DNA from 3 places in the Cellulomonas sp. SLBN-39 genome. Region 2 is predicted to be linked to each of the others. Evidence: riboswitches for the same ligand, from Rfam matches in the RefSeq annotation. Region 2 holds a riboswitch; each other region holds the start of a gene.
The links. Region 2 has a riboswitch for thiamine pyrophosphate ahead of FBY24_RS04880 (MFS transporter). Riboswitches for the same ligand answer to the same signal wherever they lie in the genome.
Positions count from the first base shown of each region.

Region 1 (5,592 bases), 2.8 Mb from region 2:
AGCATGCCGAGCTTGACGGCGTCGACCGTGACGTCGTCACCCACGGCGTCGAGCTGCGCCCGCAGGAACGCCACGTCCGGCACGTGCACCGCCCGCACGCCGTGCGTGTTCTGCGCGACGAGGGCGGTGACGACGGCCATGCCGTACGCACCGTGCGCGGCGAACGACTTCAGGTCCGCCTGGACGCCCGCGCCGCCGGTCGGGTCGGTCCCGGCGACGGACAGCGCGCGCACCCGGCTGGGCCGGCGGGCGCTCATCGGGCCACCGCCGCACGCCCGGTGGACGACCGGTCGGCGCCGTCCGCACCCGGCGGCGGCGCCGCGGCGGACCAGGCGGCCACCAGCGCCTGCGCGGCGGCACCCGGGTCCGGCGCACCGCACACCGCGCCGACCACGGCCATGGAGCGTGCACCCGTCGCCCGGACGGCGGGCGCGTCGTCGGCCGCGAGGCCGCCGATCGCGACCACCGGCAGCGACGAGGCCGCCACGGCCGCGGCCAGGCCGTCCAGGCCGAGCGCCGGGCCGGCGTCGGGCTTCGTCGCCGTCAGGCGGACAGGTCCGCTGCCGACGTAGTCCGCCGCGCCCGGCACGGCACGCACGTCCTGCGGCCGCGCCGCGGAGACGCCCACGACCGCGTCGGCGCCCAGGAGCGCCCGCACGTCGTCGACCGCCAGGTCGCCCTGCCCCACGTGCACGCCGTGGACGAGGGCGCCGCGCGCCCGGGCGGCCAGGGCCACGTCGACCCGGTCGTCGACGACCAGCAGCGCCGGCCCGGCCAGGCGCAGCGCGTCGGCGACCGCGACCGTCACGGCGACCTGCTCGCGCACCGGCGCACGCTTGGCCCGCACCTGCACGGCCCCGACGCCCGCCACGACCGCGGCCCGTGCGACGTCGGCGGGGTGGTGGCCGGCCGACGCGCACACGTCGAGGTCGAGCACGAGGTAGATCCCCTCCGGCCCGCGGCTCACGCGGGCACCCCCACCGCGAGCTCGGCGCCCACGCGCGACGCGACGTCGTCGGCGCTCAGCAGGGACAGCTCGTCGAGCAGCGCCACGACGAACGACCCCGGACCCCGCGCGACCACCGCGGCCCGCTCGGCCGCGACCCCCAGCGCCGTCGACGCCCCGACCGCCGCCGCCACGGGGTCCGTCACCGCGGCGAACGCCGCCGTGAGCCCGCCCAGCGCGCACCCCGCACCCGTGACGCGGGCGAGGAGAGGGTCACCGACCGCGAGCCGGAGCGCCACCGACCCGTCCGTGACGAGGTCGACGGGCCCCGACACGGCCACCGCACCGCCCGTGGCACCGGCCAGCGCCCGGGCCGCCGACGCCGCCGCCTCGACGCGGTCGCGGGCGTCGACGCCGCGCCCGGACGACACCTCGCCCGCCAGCGCACGGACCTCGCTCGCGTTCCCCCGCACGACCGTCGGACGCTCCGCGAGGAGCCGGGCCGCGAGCCGCGTCCGGACCGACAGGACGCCGACCGCGACGGGGTCGAGCACCCACGGCACGCCCGCGCCGACCGCGGCCGCGACGGTCGCCTCGACGCACGCCCGCTGGTCGGGGCCCGGCGTGCCGAGGTTCACCAGGACCGCACCGGCGGACCCCGCGAGCTCCTCGGCCTCGCCCGGCACGGACGCCATCGCGGGCGAGGCGCCGATCGCGAGGACCGCGTTGGCGACCAGGTTCGACGTCACCTCGTTGGTGACGCACTGCACGAGCGGGGTGCGGGCCCGCAGCGCGGTCAGCGCCGCGCCGGCGCGGGCGGCCAGGTCGTGGGAGGGCAGGACGGCAGACGTCATGGAGGACATCCCTTCGCTCGTGCTAACGAGATCAGGTTCGACGGGTGTGATCTCAGCCCCCTCCGATGGGGGCACCCCGTGTCGCGGACCAACCTAGCGGCCCCGTGGCCCGTCCCGCGGCCGGTCCGGGGACGGTCTCACCGGTCGGACGCGGCGTCCACGTCCCGCCCCGTGCACGGCAGGAGGGACGGGCCGCCCGGCCCGTCCCTCCTGGTGGTGCTCCGTCCGTCACCCGCCGCAGCGGGCACCGGGTCGGGTCAGCGCACGCTCACCCGCACCGTGCGGCTCGTGCTGCCCTCGACGTTCGCCGCGTCGTCCGGCACGAACACCGCGGTCAGGCTGTGCGTGCCGCGGCCCAGGTCACGCGGGAGCGCGCCGATCGCGACCCCGAGCCGCACGTCGGCACGGGCCACGACCCGGGTGCCGTCGCGGAGCTCGACGGTGCCGTCGGGCAGGCGACCGGTGTCCAGGCGGACCGTCGACACCCACAGCGAGGGCAGCCAGGACACCGGCGAGCCGGCGACGCTCAGCGTCGTGGCGGACCCGACCTTCTCGACCGTGACCGTCACCGGCGCGGACTGCGAGCCCGCGACCGTCGAGCTGCCCGCGTACCGCGCGACCACCTCGTAGGTGCCCGCCGGCGTGCTCGCGGGCAGCGTCAGACGAGCCTGACCGCGGCGCAGCGTCGCCGTCCCCAGCACCTCGTCGCCGGCGACGAACTCCACCGACCCCGCGGCCGGGACGTCGGCGACGACCCGCGCCGTGAGCTCGACGCGGCGGCCGAACGCCCCGTGGACCTGGCTGTCGGGCCGGGCCGTCAGGGTGGTCGTCGACGACGGCAGCCCCGCCTCCACGGTCAGCGGCAGACGGACCGTCGTGCCGCTCGGCTGCGCGACCAGCACGAGGGTGCGGGACCCGGCCGCCGTGCCCGCCGGGATCGTCACGTCGACGGTCCCCGACGCGTCGACGCCCGAACGGGTCAGGGTGACCTCCCCGAGGACCTCCTCGTCGAGCAGCACCTCGAGCGAGGTGTTCTCCGGTGCGCCCAGGCTCGTGAGGTTCAGGCCCGAGACCCCGAACGTGAGGTCCTGCCCGGCCTCGACCGACGCCGGCAGCTCGGGCACGCCGACGGCGCGCTCCGTGAAGTCCGGCGCGAGGTCGGGGTGGGCCTCGAGGTACGCGAACCACGCCTCCCGGTCGATCAGCCCCGAGTCGGCCGTCGCGTCGCCCTCGGTCAGGATGCGGAAGTTGTCGCCGCCCTGCGCGAGGAACGAGTACGTCGCGATCCGGTACCCGGCAGCCGGGTCGACCGGCTCCCCGTCGACCGTGACCGACGTGATGCGGTCGCCCAGCGGCCGCGACGCGTCGAACGTGTACGAGACGTTGTCCGACAGGCCGAGCTGCAGGTACGGCCGGCTCGGGATCGTGCCGTCCGCGTTGGTCTGCCACTGCTGCTCCAGCAGCGTGACGACCTGCTCACCCGTCAGCGTCGTCGTCCAGACGTTGTTGACGAACGGCTGGACGGCGTTCGCCTCTGCGAGGGTCACCACGCCGTCCGGGGCGTAGAACAGCTCCCCCCGCAGACCGCCGGGGTTCGCGACGCCGATCTGGGCGCCGCCGCGCTCGGCCGACGACGTGGCGTCGAGGAGCGCCTGGGCGACCGTGTTGCCCAGCGCCGACTCGCGGCTGCGGTCGTCGCGGCCGGTCGTGGGCAGCGGGCCGGAGCCGGTGTACACGCCGTCGACGTACGACCCGCCCGCGTACGCGGTCGTGACGTCCGCCTGCACCGAGCCGACCGGCTGCGACCCGACCTGGGCGGCGAACGCCAGGGCCGCGTCGACGATCTGCTTGACCTCGGCGACCCGCGGGTACGCCGCGACCAGGTCCGCGTCGGCCGTGCCCGTGCGGGCGACGTTCTCCGCGGTCGAGGCCGTCACCTCGTCCGACTCGGGGTCGTACGTGAGGACGACCTTGCCGACGAACTCGCCGTACGAGCCCGTCTGCAGGACCGGGCGCGTGCGCCCCTCCTCGCCGGGCACGGGTGCCGACCACGCGTACTGCTTGTGGGTGTGGCCGGTGAAGATCGCGTCGACCTCGGCCGACGTGCCCGTGACGATGTCCGCGAACGCACCGCCCGCCGCGACCTCCTCCTCCAGGGTGGAGCCGTCGGGCGTCCCCGCCCCGGCCCCCTCGTGGTACTCCGCGACGATGACGTCGGCCTCGCCGTTGGCGGGGTCACCGTCCGTGAGCTGCGCCGCGACGCGGTTGACGGCCTCGACCGGGTCGCCGAAGTCCAGGTCCGCCACGCCGGCGGGCGTCACCAGCGACGGCGTCTCCTCGGTGACGGCGCCGATCACGGCGACCGTCACGCCCGCCATGTCCAGCAGCGCGTACTCGTCGAGCGCCGGCGTGGTCGTGCCCTTGGCGTAGACGTTGGCGCCCAGGTACGGGAACTGCGCGTTCTCGCCGCCGTCGACCACACGGTCCACGAGGTCGTCGAACCCACGGTCGAACTCGTGGTTGCCGACGGCCGACGCCGCCAGGTCCAGGGCGTTGAGGACGTCGATCGTCGGCTGGTCGTCCTGGACCGACGACGCGAAGACCGACGCGCCGATGTTGTCGCCGGCCGACAGGAACGCCGCCGCACCGCCGGCCGCCTCGGCGGCCGCGCGCTGCTGCTCGACCGTGCCCGCGACCTTGACGGTGTTCGCGTCGATCCGGCCGTGGAAGTCGTTGATGTTCAGCAGCGTCAGGTCGACCGGGCCGTCCTGCTCGCCCGCGGCCAGGCCCACCACGACGGGGTCGTGGTCGGACGAGCGGTACGGGTCGGGCGCGTGGAACGACGTGCCGTGGTAGCCGAAACGGCTGTACTCCAGCGCGACCGACTCCCCGGAGTTGATCTCCCAGACGTCGGCACCCGTGGCCCGGGCCGCCGCCGCCTCGTTGAGCAGCACGTGGTCGAGCGACCCCGACAGCCCGCTGAACGAGTAGCTGTACTGCCCCGGCGCGAGCGTCTCGGCCGCGTCGACGTACCCGGCGTCGTAGAGCAGCTGCAGCGGGTCCTCGAACGTGTAGGAGTTGAAGTCGCCCACGAGCGCGACCGCCTCGGCGTCGCCCTGCACGGTCGGCACCCAGTCGCGCAGCGCCGTCGCCTGCCGGACCCGGGACTCGTTCGACGAGCCCTGGCCGTCACCGGCGTCCGCGTCGCCCGGCCACGGACCGGCCGAGCCCTTGGACTTGAAGTGGTTGACCACGACGAGGAACGGCTCGCCGCCGCCCACCGGCGTGAAGACCTGGCCGATCGGCTCGCGCGCGTTGCCGAACGCCTCGTCGTCCCCGCTCTGGTCGCCCAGCGCACGGGACGCCCCGGTGCGCTCCACGGCGGCGGTGCGGTAGATGATCGCGTTGGTGATGACGTCGAGCTCCGCAGCGGGCGGCAGCTCGTCCGACGACGGCACGAACGCCCACACGTCGGCGCCCGCGGCGTCGTTCAGCGCGTCCACGAGGGTGCCGAGGGCCTCGTCCGGCGTGCCGTCGACACGCGCCGACCCCTCGATCTCCATGAGGCCCACGACGTCCGCGTCGAGCGCGGAGATCGCCGCGACGAGCTTGTCCTGCTGGCGCTCCAGGTCCTGGGCGTCCCAGGCGCCGCGCTGGTCGCAGCCGTCACGCACCGTGACGGGCTCGCCGCCGGGCGCCGTGTAGGCGACGCAGGACGCGTCCTGGTCACCCAGGGTCGTGAAGTAGTTGAGGACGTTGAACGACGCGACCGACAGGTCGCCCCCGACGGCC
Region 1 is NZ_VFOA01000001.1:3,846,561-3,852,152, forward strand. Features, by position in the region: gene thiD (bifunctional hydroxymethylpyrimidine kinase/phosphomethylpyrimidine kinase) at 1-257, opposite strand, end outside; gene FBY24_RS17505 (thiamine phosphate synthase) at 254-967, opposite strand; gene thiM (hydroxyethylthiazole kinase) at 964-1,800, opposite strand; TPP riboswitch at 1,792-1,889, opposite strand; gene FBY24_RS17515 (ExeM/NucH family extracellular endonuclease) at 2,058-5,592, opposite strand, start outside.
Region 1: another riboswitch for thiamine pyrophosphate. It lies ahead of thiM (hydroxyethylthiazole kinase); the one in region 2 lies ahead of FBY24_RS04880 (MFS transporter).

Region 2 (5,592 bases):
CTGGTGCCGACGAGGTACAGGTCGTCGGCCTCCAGGCGGTACACCTCGTCGGCGTGCGCGCCGAGGAACCCGGTGCCGGCCATGACCTCGGGCTTGACCAGCGTCGGGGTGATGGTCGGCGAGAACCCGTGCCGCATGGCCAGGTCCATCGCGGCGTTGAGCAGCGCGAGCTCGAGGCGGGCGCCGATGCCGGTGAGGAAGTAGAAGCGGGCGCCGGAGACCTTCGCGCCGCGCTCGGTGTCGATGGCACGCAGGCCCTCGCCGAGGTCGAGGTGGTCCTTGACGACGAAGTCCGGGCCGTACTCGGCGGCGAGGTCGCGCGGGGTGCCGACGTGCTCCAGGACGACGAAGTCCTTCTCGCCGCCGGCCGGCACGCCGTCCTCGACGACGTTGCCGATGCGACGGGCCAGCTCGGTGGCGCGCTCCTCGGCGGCGTCCGCGTCGGCCTGGAGGGCCTTGACCCGCTCGGCCAGCGCCTTGGTGTGCGCGAGCAGCGCCTGCTTCTCCTCGCCCTGCGCGCGGGCGACGAGCTTGCCGTGGGACTTCTGCTCGGCCCGCAGCGACTCGAACTCCGTCAGCGCGGAGCGCCGGCGCGCGTCGGCGTCGAGCACCTCGTCGACGAGGTGCGGGGACTCGCCGCGGGCCACCTGGCTGGCGCGCACGACGTCGGGGTCCTCCCGCAGGAGCCGCAGATCGATCACCCCCCGACCCTACCGACCTCGACCGGGCCGCACCGCCCGCGCACGCCGTGGCCGGGCGTCGCGGGCGGGCCCGTCGCGCGCCGACCTGCGGCGACGGTGCCCCGGGGGTACGTTCACGCCATGTCGTGGGTCGAGTGGGTCGCTGTCCTCGCCGGCGTCCTGGCGCTCGCCGCGCTCGGCCTGGGTCTGTGGGTGTACCGCCAGCAGCTGTCGCTGCTCGCGCGCCTGCACCCGGGCCACGCGCGCACCGAGGAGCCTGAGGCGCCCGCGGAGCGGGAGGGTGAGCGGCGTCTGGTGGCGTTCGTGGCGAACCCGTCGAAGCCCGACGTGGCCGCCCTGCGCTCCGCCGTCTACAAGGCCGCGTCGGAGCGGTACCTGCCCGAGCCGATGTGGCTCGAGACCACCGTGGAGGACCCGGGCGTCGGGCAGGCGCGGCAGGCCGTCGCGGCGGGGGCGGACATCGTCGTGGCGGTCGGTGGCGACGGGACGGTGCGGGCGGTCGCCGAGGCGCTGGCCGGCACGGGCGTGCCGATGGGCCTCATGCCGCTCGGTACGGGCAACCTGCTGGCCCGCAACCTCGACATCCCCCTGAACGACCCCATCGCCGCGATGCACCTGGCGATCGACGGGGTCGACAAGCCGATCGACGTCGGCTGGCTGCGGGTGCTGCGGTGGGAGTCGCAGATGGACGACGACGTGGCCGAGGCCGCGGACGACCTGCCCGCCGACACCGACGCGCCGCGCGACCACATCTTCCTCGTCATCGCCGGGCTGGGCTTCGACGCCGCGATGGTCGCGGACGCCGACGAGCAGCTCAAGGCCAAGGTCGGCTGGATCGCCTACTTCGTCGCCGGTGTGCGGCACCTGCACGGGCGGCGCCTCAAGGTGCGCCTGCGCCTGGACGACCAGCCCACCCAGACGGTGCGCGTGCGGTCGCTGCTGGTGGGCAACTGCGGGCGCCTGCCGGGCGGCATCACGCTGCTGCCCGACGCGGTGCTCGACGACGGCGTCCTCGACATCGCGGCCATCGACACCCGCGGCGGGATCGCGGGCTGGGCGCAGCTCTTCGGCGAGGTCGTGCTCCAGGGTGTCGGGGTGCGCAACGAGCTGCCGAACAAGATCGGCCGCATCGACCACGCCCGCGCGCGGAACGTGCGGATCGCCGTGCCGGGCGGCGAGCACGTGCAGGTCGACGGCGACATCGTCGGCCGCGCCACCGCGATCAGCGCCCGCGTCGACCCGGGCGCCCTCGTCATGCGCGTCGCGGGCTGACCTCGGGCACCTGCTCGACCACGGGCGGGGCGACCGCGGCCCCGACCAGCACGAGGACGCCCGCGAGCGCGAGGAGCGCCGCGACGGGGACCACCGGGCCGGCCGCGTCCTGCAGGGGCGGCAGGTAGAACGGGTAGAGCGACGGCAGGACGATCGACATGCTGTACGCCGTGCCGTACCCGCTGGAGCGCACGCCGGGCGGGAACTGCTCGACGAGCCAGGCGCCGACCGGCCCGTACACGGACACGGTGACGACCTGCAGCGCGACGACCGCGAGGACGAGCCCGGCCCCCGTCGCCGGGCCGAGGGCGGCGAGGTAGGCGGCGGGGGCGAGCACCGCGGACGCGGCCCCGAACCCGAGGAAGAACCGGCGCCGCCCGACGCGCGTGGACAGGTGCCCGCAGGCGAGCATCGTGACGGCGGACGCGGCCGTGCCGGCGAGCATCACGGCGGTCACGTGCACGGCGTCGAGCTCGCGGACGGCCCCGAGCTGGGCGGTGAGCACCGCGACGGCCATCGCGGTGAACAGCCAGAGGCCGGTCATCATGACGAACAGACGGCGCAGCCGGTGCCGCTGCGCGCCGACGAGCACCTCGGCGAGCGGTCCCCGGGCTGCGGTCCCGGGCGCCGCGTCGACGGCGGCCGGCACGGGCCCGGGGGCGGGCGCGTCCTGCACGTGCCGGGAGTAGTGGACGAGCGCGACGAGGGCCAGCCCGGCGCCGACGACGAACGGCACCCGCCACCCCCACGCGGCGTACCCGTCCTCGCCGAGCACGGCGAGCAGCCCGAGCACCAGCACGGCGATGGTCGCGTTGGCGGCGGGCGACATCGCCATGATCGCGCCGCTGACCAGGCCGCGCCGCGAGGGTGCGGTCCACTCGATCGCCAACGGCACCCCCGCGGTGTACCCGCCGCCCACGAAGAACCCGCACACCACGCGCAGCGCGACGACCACCGCGAGCGTGGCCGTCGGCCCGAGCAGCGCCGCGGGGACGACCGCCACCAGCAGCGTCGCGACCGCGAGACCGGCCAGGCTGGTGCGCGCGACCACGGTCCGCCCCGCCCGGTCGGCCCACGACCCGAGCACCGCCGCACCCACCGGCCGGGCCAGCAGCGTCGCGACCAGCACGAGGCCCGCGTGCGCGACCGCGTCGCCCGGGCCGTAGAGCGTCGCGGTCACCGGCGCGAGCGCGATGACCGGCAGGAAGATGTCGAACTGGTCGACGTAGTTGCCGAGGACCCCGCCCCGCACGGCGGCACGCGCAGGGTCGGGGACGGCACCCGGCTGGGCGGGTGCGGACACGGCAGGACGTGGCTGAGGCATGGTGCTCCCTACGCCGGCATGACCCGGACAGGTTCGACGGTCGACGGCCCCGAGCCGTCCTCTCAGCCCGCTGGTGCGGGCTCCCGTGCAACGAAGACCCCGGCACGCTAGCGCACACCGCCTACCGGCTGCCCTGTTCTCGGGCTCGGATCTCCCCCGCAGGTGGGTGGTGCACGCATACCCGGGCCCCCGACGATCGAGTCGTGAGCACACCCCTCCTCGCCCCGCCGCCCGAGCCCGCTGCTGCCCCGCGAGGCGCGCTCGCCGCGCGCCTGCTGGCGCCAGACCGTCGGCCGGCGGCACTCGCCCTCGTCGTCGCGACGTCGCTGGCCGTCGTCGTGGTCGTCGAGACCGCGCGGACGTCCGTCGTCGACCCGTACCGGCGGATCACGACTGTCGACGGGGAGGTCGCCGTCTGGGGGAGTGCGCCGTCGTGGGTCGACCCGGTGCGGGACGCTGCCCCGTGGCTGAGCGATGCCCTGCCCGTCCTGGCGTGGCTCGGTGCGCTCAGCGTCGTGGCAGGCCTGTTCATCGCCGTACGCGACCCGGTTCCCGCGGTGGTGCTGGCAGCCTTGCCCGTGGTGCTCTGCACCCTCCTGGCGGGGACTTTCCTGCTCTCCTGGTGGTGGGGCCTCGCGGGTGTCGCCGTGGTGACGGCCGTCCGGCGTCTGCGGTCCGCGGTGCCCACGTACGTGCTGGCTGTCGGGGCCGTCGCGGCGTTCAACGCTGAGCCGTCGATGGCGATCCTCACGAGCGGTGGCCCCGTGCACGCGACCGGAGGCCCCGCCGGGTGGTGGACCGTCGTCGGATTCGCCGCGTACCTCGGCGCGGCCGTCACCGTCGCCGCCGCCCTGGGCGCCGCCCTGCGGTACGGCGCCGCGACGGCGTGGGCGCGCGCGGTGGGACGACGGGCCGAGCTGGACCGGTCCGTCACGGCCGAGCGGTCCCGCCTGGCGCGGGACCTGCACGACGTGGTCGCCCACCACATGTCGCTCGCGGCCGTGCGCGCGGAGAGCGCCCCCTTCGTCCACCCCGACCTCGACGGGCGGGCCACGGACGTGCTCCGCTCCGTCGCCTCCGACGCCCGTAGCGCCCTGGCCGAGCTGCGGCAGGTGATCGCCGTGCTGGAGCGGGCGCAGGATGCACCGGCAGCGCCGCAGGCCGGGGTCGCCGACGTGGACGCGCTCGTCGATGCTGCCCGGACGGCCGGTCAGGACGTCGTCATGATCGGCCGCTGGGACGGCGTCCCCGCGACGACGGGGTACGTGTTGTACCGCGTGGTGCAGGAAGCGCTGAGCAACGCACGACGGCATGCCCCGGGGTCGTCCGTAGCCGTCATCGCGACTTCGCGCGACGGCGGGGTGGGAGTCGTCGTCGAGAACGCCGCGAACCATCCCGCCGACGAGCCCGGCACTGGACTCATAGGCATGCGCGAACGGGTCGCTGCGCTGGGTGGGACCGTCACCGCGGGCGCGGTCGACGGTGCCTTCCGGCTGGTCGTCGACCTGCCGACGGGTGACTGTTCAGACGCCATCCTCGCTGCAGACGGAGCGGCTGGGCGACGCCTGCCCACTGGAGGCCAGGAGTGACAGTGCTCGCCGGCACCGCGTCACCTGTCACCCGCGTCGTGGTGGCCGACGACCAGGACGTCGTCCGGGAAGGGATCGCGGCGATGCTCGACGCGTCGCCCGACCTTGAGGTGGTCGGCACGGCCGCGGACGGCCGCGCGGCAGTCGACCTGGTGGCCCGCACCCGTCCCGACCTCGCCCTGCTCGACGTCCGGATGCCTGTCATGGACGGTATCTCCGCCACAGGGCTGATCGTCGCCGCCCACCCGACGATTCGGGTCCTCGTGCTCACCACGTACGACCTCGACGAGTACGTCGACCGGGCGCTCGCGGCGGGCGCCGGAGGCTTCGTGCTCAAGGACTCACCGGTGGGCGACCTCGTCGACGCGGTCAGGCTCGTCGCGGGCGGCGCCATGCTGCTCGGCCCACGCGTGAACCGGCGTGCCGTCGCAGGGCCGGACCGGCAGGCGTGGAAAGCGCTGGTGGAGACCCTGACGCCACGGGAGCGGGACGTGCTCGACGGCCTCATGCGGGGCCTGTCGAACACGGAGATCGCCGCTGAGCTCGTCGTGGCGGAGGAGACGGTCAAGTCCCATGTCTCGGAGGTGCTGCGCAAGACGGGGTGCCGCGACCGTGTCCAGGTCGTCGTCGCCGCCTATCGCGGCCAGGTGCCGACGACGGCACGTTGATGCCGCCCGTCGCTCAGGTCGCCTCGCCGGTGCGGACG
Region 2 is NZ_VFOA01000001.1:1,071,472-1,077,063, forward strand. Features, by position in the region: gene serS (serine--tRNA ligase) at 1-701, opposite strand, end outside; gene FBY24_RS04875 (diacylglycerol kinase family protein) at 822-1,973, shown strand; gene FBY24_RS04880 (MFS transporter) at 1,954-3,297, opposite strand; TPP riboswitch at 3,286-3,394, opposite strand; gene FBY24_RS04885 (histidine kinase) at 3,501-4,886, shown strand; gene FBY24_RS04890 (response regulator transcription factor) at 4,889-5,554, shown strand; gene pheA (prephenate dehydratase) at 5,568-5,592, opposite strand, start outside.

Region 3 (5,592 bases), 680 kb from region 2:
TCCGCGGAGGCGTCCGCGGGCTCGAGGGCGGTGTCGACGGACACGGTGGTCCAGCCGAGCGCGGTGCGGAGATCGCCGATGCTCGCGCCCGCGTACGTCGACCACGTCAGGCCGGTGGCGGAGAGCACGAGCAGGCCGAGCGCGGCGACCAGGCCCACGGGACCGTGCCACGAGAGCAGGCGGCGACGGCCGCGTGCGGAGGTCTCGGGCACCAGCAGGCGCGACCAGCGTCGCCGCCGGGCCGTGCGGGTCACCCACAGGGCGACACCCCCGAGCACCACGACCCACAGCCACGACGCCGCCAGCTCGGAGTACAGCCGGCCGGGCTCGCCGAGCAGGAGGTTGCGGTGCAGGTCGTCGAGCGTCCAGCGCACCGGCAGCCACTCGCCGTACGTCGTCAGGGCGCCCCGGACCTCGAGGGTGTACGGGTCGACGAACACGGTCCGGGCCTTGCCCTCGGGCACGTCGTCGACCGTGAGCACGACGCGCGTCGTGCCCGTCGGGGTGGCCGCGGGGCGGATCTCGCTGACGCGGCCCTCCGGGTGGGCGGCGCGGGCGGCCGCGACCTGCTCGTCGAGCGCGAAGGTGCGCGGGCCGACGGCGTCGACCGTCAGCTCGTGCCCGTGCACGACCTGCTGCAGCTGGGGTGTGGTGGTGTACAGCAGCCCGGTGGTCGCGGCGACCAGCAGGAACGGGCCGACGAGGACGCCGGCGTAGAAGTGCAGCCGCAGCAGCAGCGGCTGCAGCAGCGACCAGGTGGAGGGGCGGGCGGGCGGCGGGTCGGCCACGGGTGCCGGGCCGGGCGGTGGGCCGTCGGCCGGCGGGCGCGACGGCGTGGAGGCGTTCGTGGGCATGCGAGGTCCTCGCTCGTGGTGCACGCGGCGGCGCACGGCACCGTCAGCGGTGCCGTGCGGGCGTGCGGGGGTCAGGGCTGCGGGCTCGGGCGTGCCGGGTCGGGCACGCGGGCGCGGCCGTGCCCCGGCCCCCGGGGTGGGGAAGGGGTCAGCAGCCGGCCGGGAGCGCCCGCGGCGGGCCGCGACGCCGTGCGTCGCGCACCACGAGCAGCGCGCGGGGCCGGACCGTTCCGGCAGGCTCGACGGGCACCCGCGGCGGGGTGACGACGGCCGTGACCACGTGCCGCAGCAGCGGGACGACGCGGGAGAGGGTGCGCACCACGGCGTGCGCCCCGGCGTCGGCGCCGAGCATCAGGGCCGCGACGAGAGCGACCGCGACGACGTGCGCCGCGACCATCCCGGCTGACGAGTGCGACGCGTGGCCGTGGCCGGCGCCCGCCTCGATGACGAGGTGGCCTGCACCGTGGGCGGTGTGCGTCCCGGCCGCAGCCACCGTGCCCGCAGGGCTGAAGAACGTGAACCCGGCGTGCAGCACGATCTGCAGGACGCCGAGCACCGGCACGAGCGTGACCGCCCGCAGGCGTCGACGGGCGACCGCGGCCCCGGCCAGCAGGGCGACGGCCCCGAGGAGTGCGGCGCCCAGCGCGTCGGGCAGCGCCCCGCCGGCGGCAGCGTGGGCGGCGGCGGTCACGGCGAGGGACGTCGCGGCGACCGTCACGGCGCGTGCGACGGGCAGCGCGCCGCCCGGTCCCTCGCTCACACGCCGCACCCTACCCGGGACGAACGTCCTGCCCCACGCGCAGGGTGCGAGGGGGTCAGCGCGTGGCGCGACCCACGAGCCGTGCGGTCCCGCGGGTGGCGACGACGCGGCTGAGCGCGACGAGCGCGCCGGTGATGACCGCGGCGGCGGCGACCTCGGAGAACTTGATGTCCTCGTCCGTCGAGTCCGCCTGCGGCGGCTTGTGCCCGCGGGTCTTCTCCCAGGCGGTGTCGATCGCCTTCTGCACGACCCACGCCGCGGCCAGGGTCACGCCGAGGCCGACCATCTTGGCCACCATCGACTGGTCCTTGTCGCCCACCGCGTCCTCCTGCTGCTCGTCGGTCACGTCCTGGGCCGACGCTAGTGCGGCCCCGACGGATCCGCAGGTCGGCGCACTGCGTGAGCGGATATCGACGCACGTGAGCATGTGCTGATAACGTCCCATGTGCACGTGAGAGAAAATCGGCTCATCGGAGGTGCGGGATGACGGCATGGGCCCACGTGCGCGGCCCGAGCGACCTCGGCGGCTTCCTCCGCGAGATGCGCGAGCTCGCCGGCCTCACCCAGGAGGAGCTGGCGGAGCGGATCGGCGTCGACCGCCGGTACGTCTACCAGCTGGAGCAGGGGGGCGGGACGCTCTACATCAACCGGCTCTTCGAGGTCATGCGCGAGCTGGGCGTCGAGATGCGGGTCGAGCAGCCGTAGCGGCCCGCTAGTCATCACCCGAAGGGCGGAGCTCGTGGAGGGCGCAGGCCAGGGTGAGCGCGCCGACGCCCAGCACCGCCGGCGCGTTCCACGGGGCCTCGGTGGTGAGCACGGCGGCGTGCGTGACCAGCGCCGCTGCCGCTGCCGTGACCGCCACGGCCACGGCACGGGCCGCCCGCGGCGGTGTGCGCCGACGCACGAGCTGCCGCACCAGGGCGTGAAGCACGGACCGCAGCAGCACGCCCGCGACCGCTCCGGCGGCGGCGCCGATCGCCACGGCGAACGGCAGGAGGCCGCCGACGGGTCCGGTGGGCTGCGTGAGCTCCGGCCACACCAGCGCCCACGCCCCGGCCCACGCGCCCGCGAGGGCGCCCGCGGCCGCCGCCAGGACCACGCCACGCGCCGACCGGGGGATGCGCGGGGCGACGGCCGGGACGGGTTCCATCACCGCACCGTAGCGAGGCCCGGGCGGGCAGGCGTCGGACGGGTGTCCGGGGGAGGGCTAGGATCGGCGGCGAACGACAGGGGAGCGTCGGGCGTCCGCGAGGACGTGCTGGACGCTGAGAGTGCGGACCACCGCAGACCCTCGAACCTGATCCGGCTCGCACCGGCGTAGGGAGTCGGGCTTCTCTCCTCCCGCGGTCGGCGTGCTCCCGCGGGCGCGTCGGGGCGCGGGGGCCCTCCGCGACGACGACGGAGGACGCACCACCTCATGGCACCCACCCACCACCGCACCCGCACCGCTGCCCTCGGGCTGGCCGGGGCGCTCGCGCTGACCGGCTGCTCGGCCGTCGGCGGCGGCACCGACGCGGGCGAGGGCACCGACGGCGGCACGGTCACGCTCGTGACGCACGAGTCGTTCGGCCTGGCCGAGGGGATCCTCGAGCAGTTCGAGCAGGACACCGGGCTCACGGTCGAGATCGTCCAGCAGGCCGACTCCGGGGCCCTGGTCAACCAGCTCGTGCTGACCAAGGACGCGCCGCTGGGCGACCTGGTCTACGGCGTCGACAACACGTTCGCGTCCCGGGCGCTCGACGAGGGCGTCGTCGTGCCCGCCGAGGTCACGGCCCCGGCCGCGCAGGACGCCGCCGCGTACGCCGTGCCCGGCGACGACGGCGCGCTGACCGCGATCGACGTCGGCGACGTCTGCATGAACGTCGACCTCACGTGGTTCGAGGAGCAGGGCGTCGAGCCGCCGGAGACGTTCGAGGACCTCACGGCGCCGCAGTACGCGGACCTGACCGTGGTGCCCGACCCCGTGACGTCGTCGCCCGGCCTGGCGTTCGTGCTCGCCACGATCGGGAGGTTCGGCGAGGACGGGTGGCTCGACTACTGGGCCGACCTGCGCGACAACGGCCTGCAGGTCGCCGACGGGTGGAGCGAGGCGTACTACACCGACTTCAGCGGCGGCGGGGGCGAGGGCCCGCGGCCCGTCGTGCTCTCGTACGCCTCGTCGCCGCCGTTCACGGTGCCCGAGGGCGGTGACGAGCCCACCACGGCCGCCCTGCTCGGCACGTGCTTCCGGCAGGTCGAGTACGCGGGCGTGCTCGCCGGCGCCGACAACCCCGAGGGGGCCGCGCAGCTCCTCGACTTCCTGCTGTCCGACGAGGTCCAGGCCGACATCCCCACGTCGATGTACATGTACCCGGTCAGCTCGTCCGTCGAGCTGCCCGAGGACTGGGCGTCGTGGGCCCCGCTCTCCGACGAGCCCTACGACGTCGCGCCGGCCGACGTGGCCGAGCACCGCGAGGCGTGGCTCGAGGACTGGTCGGCGACGGTGGTCGGCTGACATGACGCTGCTCGACCGGCGCGTGACGCCCGCCGCCGCCAGGGGGCCGGCGGCGGACCGTCGCGCGTCGGTCGGGCGCACGCTCGGGTGGGCCGCAGCGGCCGGCGTCCCGCTGGCGTTCCTCGGGGTCTTCTTCGCCTGGCCGGTCGCCGAGATCGTCGGGCGCGGCTTCGTCACCGACGGCGTGCTCGACCTCAGCGGCGTCGGCGAGGTGCTGGGCCGGCCGCGCACGTGGCGCATCCTCGGCCAGACCCTCACGCAGGCCGCCCTCGGCACCGCCGGGTCCCTGCTGCTGGGCATCCCCGGCGCGTACCTGCTGCACCGGTGCCGGTTCCCCGGCCGGGACGCGCTGCGCGCCGTCGTCACCGTGCCGTTCGTGCTGCCGACGGTCGTGGTCGGCGTCGCGTTCCGCTCGCTGCTCGTCGACGGCGGCATGCTCGGCGGACTCGGTCTCGACGGCACCCTCGCCGCGATCGTCCTCGCGCTCGTGTTCTTCAACTACGCCGTGGTCGTGCGCACCGTCGGCGGGCTGTGGGAGCGGCTCGACCCGCGCGCCGAGCAGGCCGCCCGGTCCCTCGGCGCGTCGCCGTGGCGGGCGTTCCGCACCGTCACGCTGCCCGCGCTCGCCCCCGCGATCGCCTCGGCGGCCTCGCTGACGTTCCTGTTCTGCGCCACGGCGTTCGGCACCGTCCTCGTGCTCGGCGGGCGGCGGTTCGGCACCGTGGAGACCGAGATCTGGGTGCAGACCACCCAGTACCTCGACCTGCGCGCCGCGGCCGTGCTGTCGGTGCTGCAGCTCGTCGTCGTCGCCGGCGCGCTCGCCGCCGCCGCCCGGGCGCGGGCGCGCACCGAGCGGGCCCTCGACCTCGGCGAGCCCGTCGGCACCGCCCACCCGGTGCGGTGGCGCGACCCCGTCGACGTCACGGCCGTCGTCGTCACGGCCGTCACCGTGGTCGGGCTGCTCGCGCTGCCGCTGGTCAACCTCGTCGTCCGGTCGCTGCGCACGCCGACCGGCTGGGGCCTCGACCACTACGCCGCGCTCGCGCTGCCCGCCGACACGCTGCGCGTCACGCCCCTGGCGGCGGCCGTCACGTCGCTGCGGGTCGCGCTCGACGCCACCGTCATCGCCCTCGTCGTGGGCGGCCTCGTCGCGCTGGTGGTCTCGCGCCGCCCGCGCCGCCCGGTGCTGCGCCGCGCGGTCGGCGGCCTCGACGCGGTCATGATGCTGCCGCTCGGCGTCTCGGCCGTCACCGTCGGGTTCGGGTTCCTCGTCGCGATGGACGCCCCGTTCGGCCTCGACGTGGACCTGCGCACCAGCGGCGTGCTCGTGCCGGTCGCGCAGGCCGTCGTCGCGGTGCCCCTGGTGGTGCGGACCGTGCTGCCCGTGCTGCGCGCGGTCGACCCGCGGCTGCGGGAGGTCGCGGCCACGCTCGGCGCCCCGCCGGGCCGGGTGCTGCGCACGGTCGACCTCGCGATGGCCGTGC
Region 3 is NZ_VFOA01000001.1:1,752,758-1,758,349, forward strand. Features, by position in the region: gene FBY24_RS08030 (PepSY domain-containing protein) at 1-854, opposite strand, end outside; gene FBY24_RS08035 (hypothetical protein) at 1,003-1,614, opposite strand; gene FBY24_RS08040 (DUF4235 domain-containing protein) at 1,670-1,960, opposite strand; gene FBY24_RS08045 (helix-turn-helix domain-containing protein) at 2,098-2,319, shown strand; gene FBY24_RS08050 (hypothetical protein) at 2,327-2,764, opposite strand; TPP riboswitch at 2,833-2,955, shown strand; gene FBY24_RS08055 (thiamine ABC transporter substrate binding subunit) at 3,032-4,108, shown strand; gene FBY24_RS08060 (iron ABC transporter permease) at 4,110-5,592, shown strand, end outside.
Region 3: another riboswitch for thiamine pyrophosphate. It lies ahead of FBY24_RS08055 (thiamine ABC transporter substrate binding subunit); the one in region 2 lies ahead of FBY24_RS04880 (MFS transporter).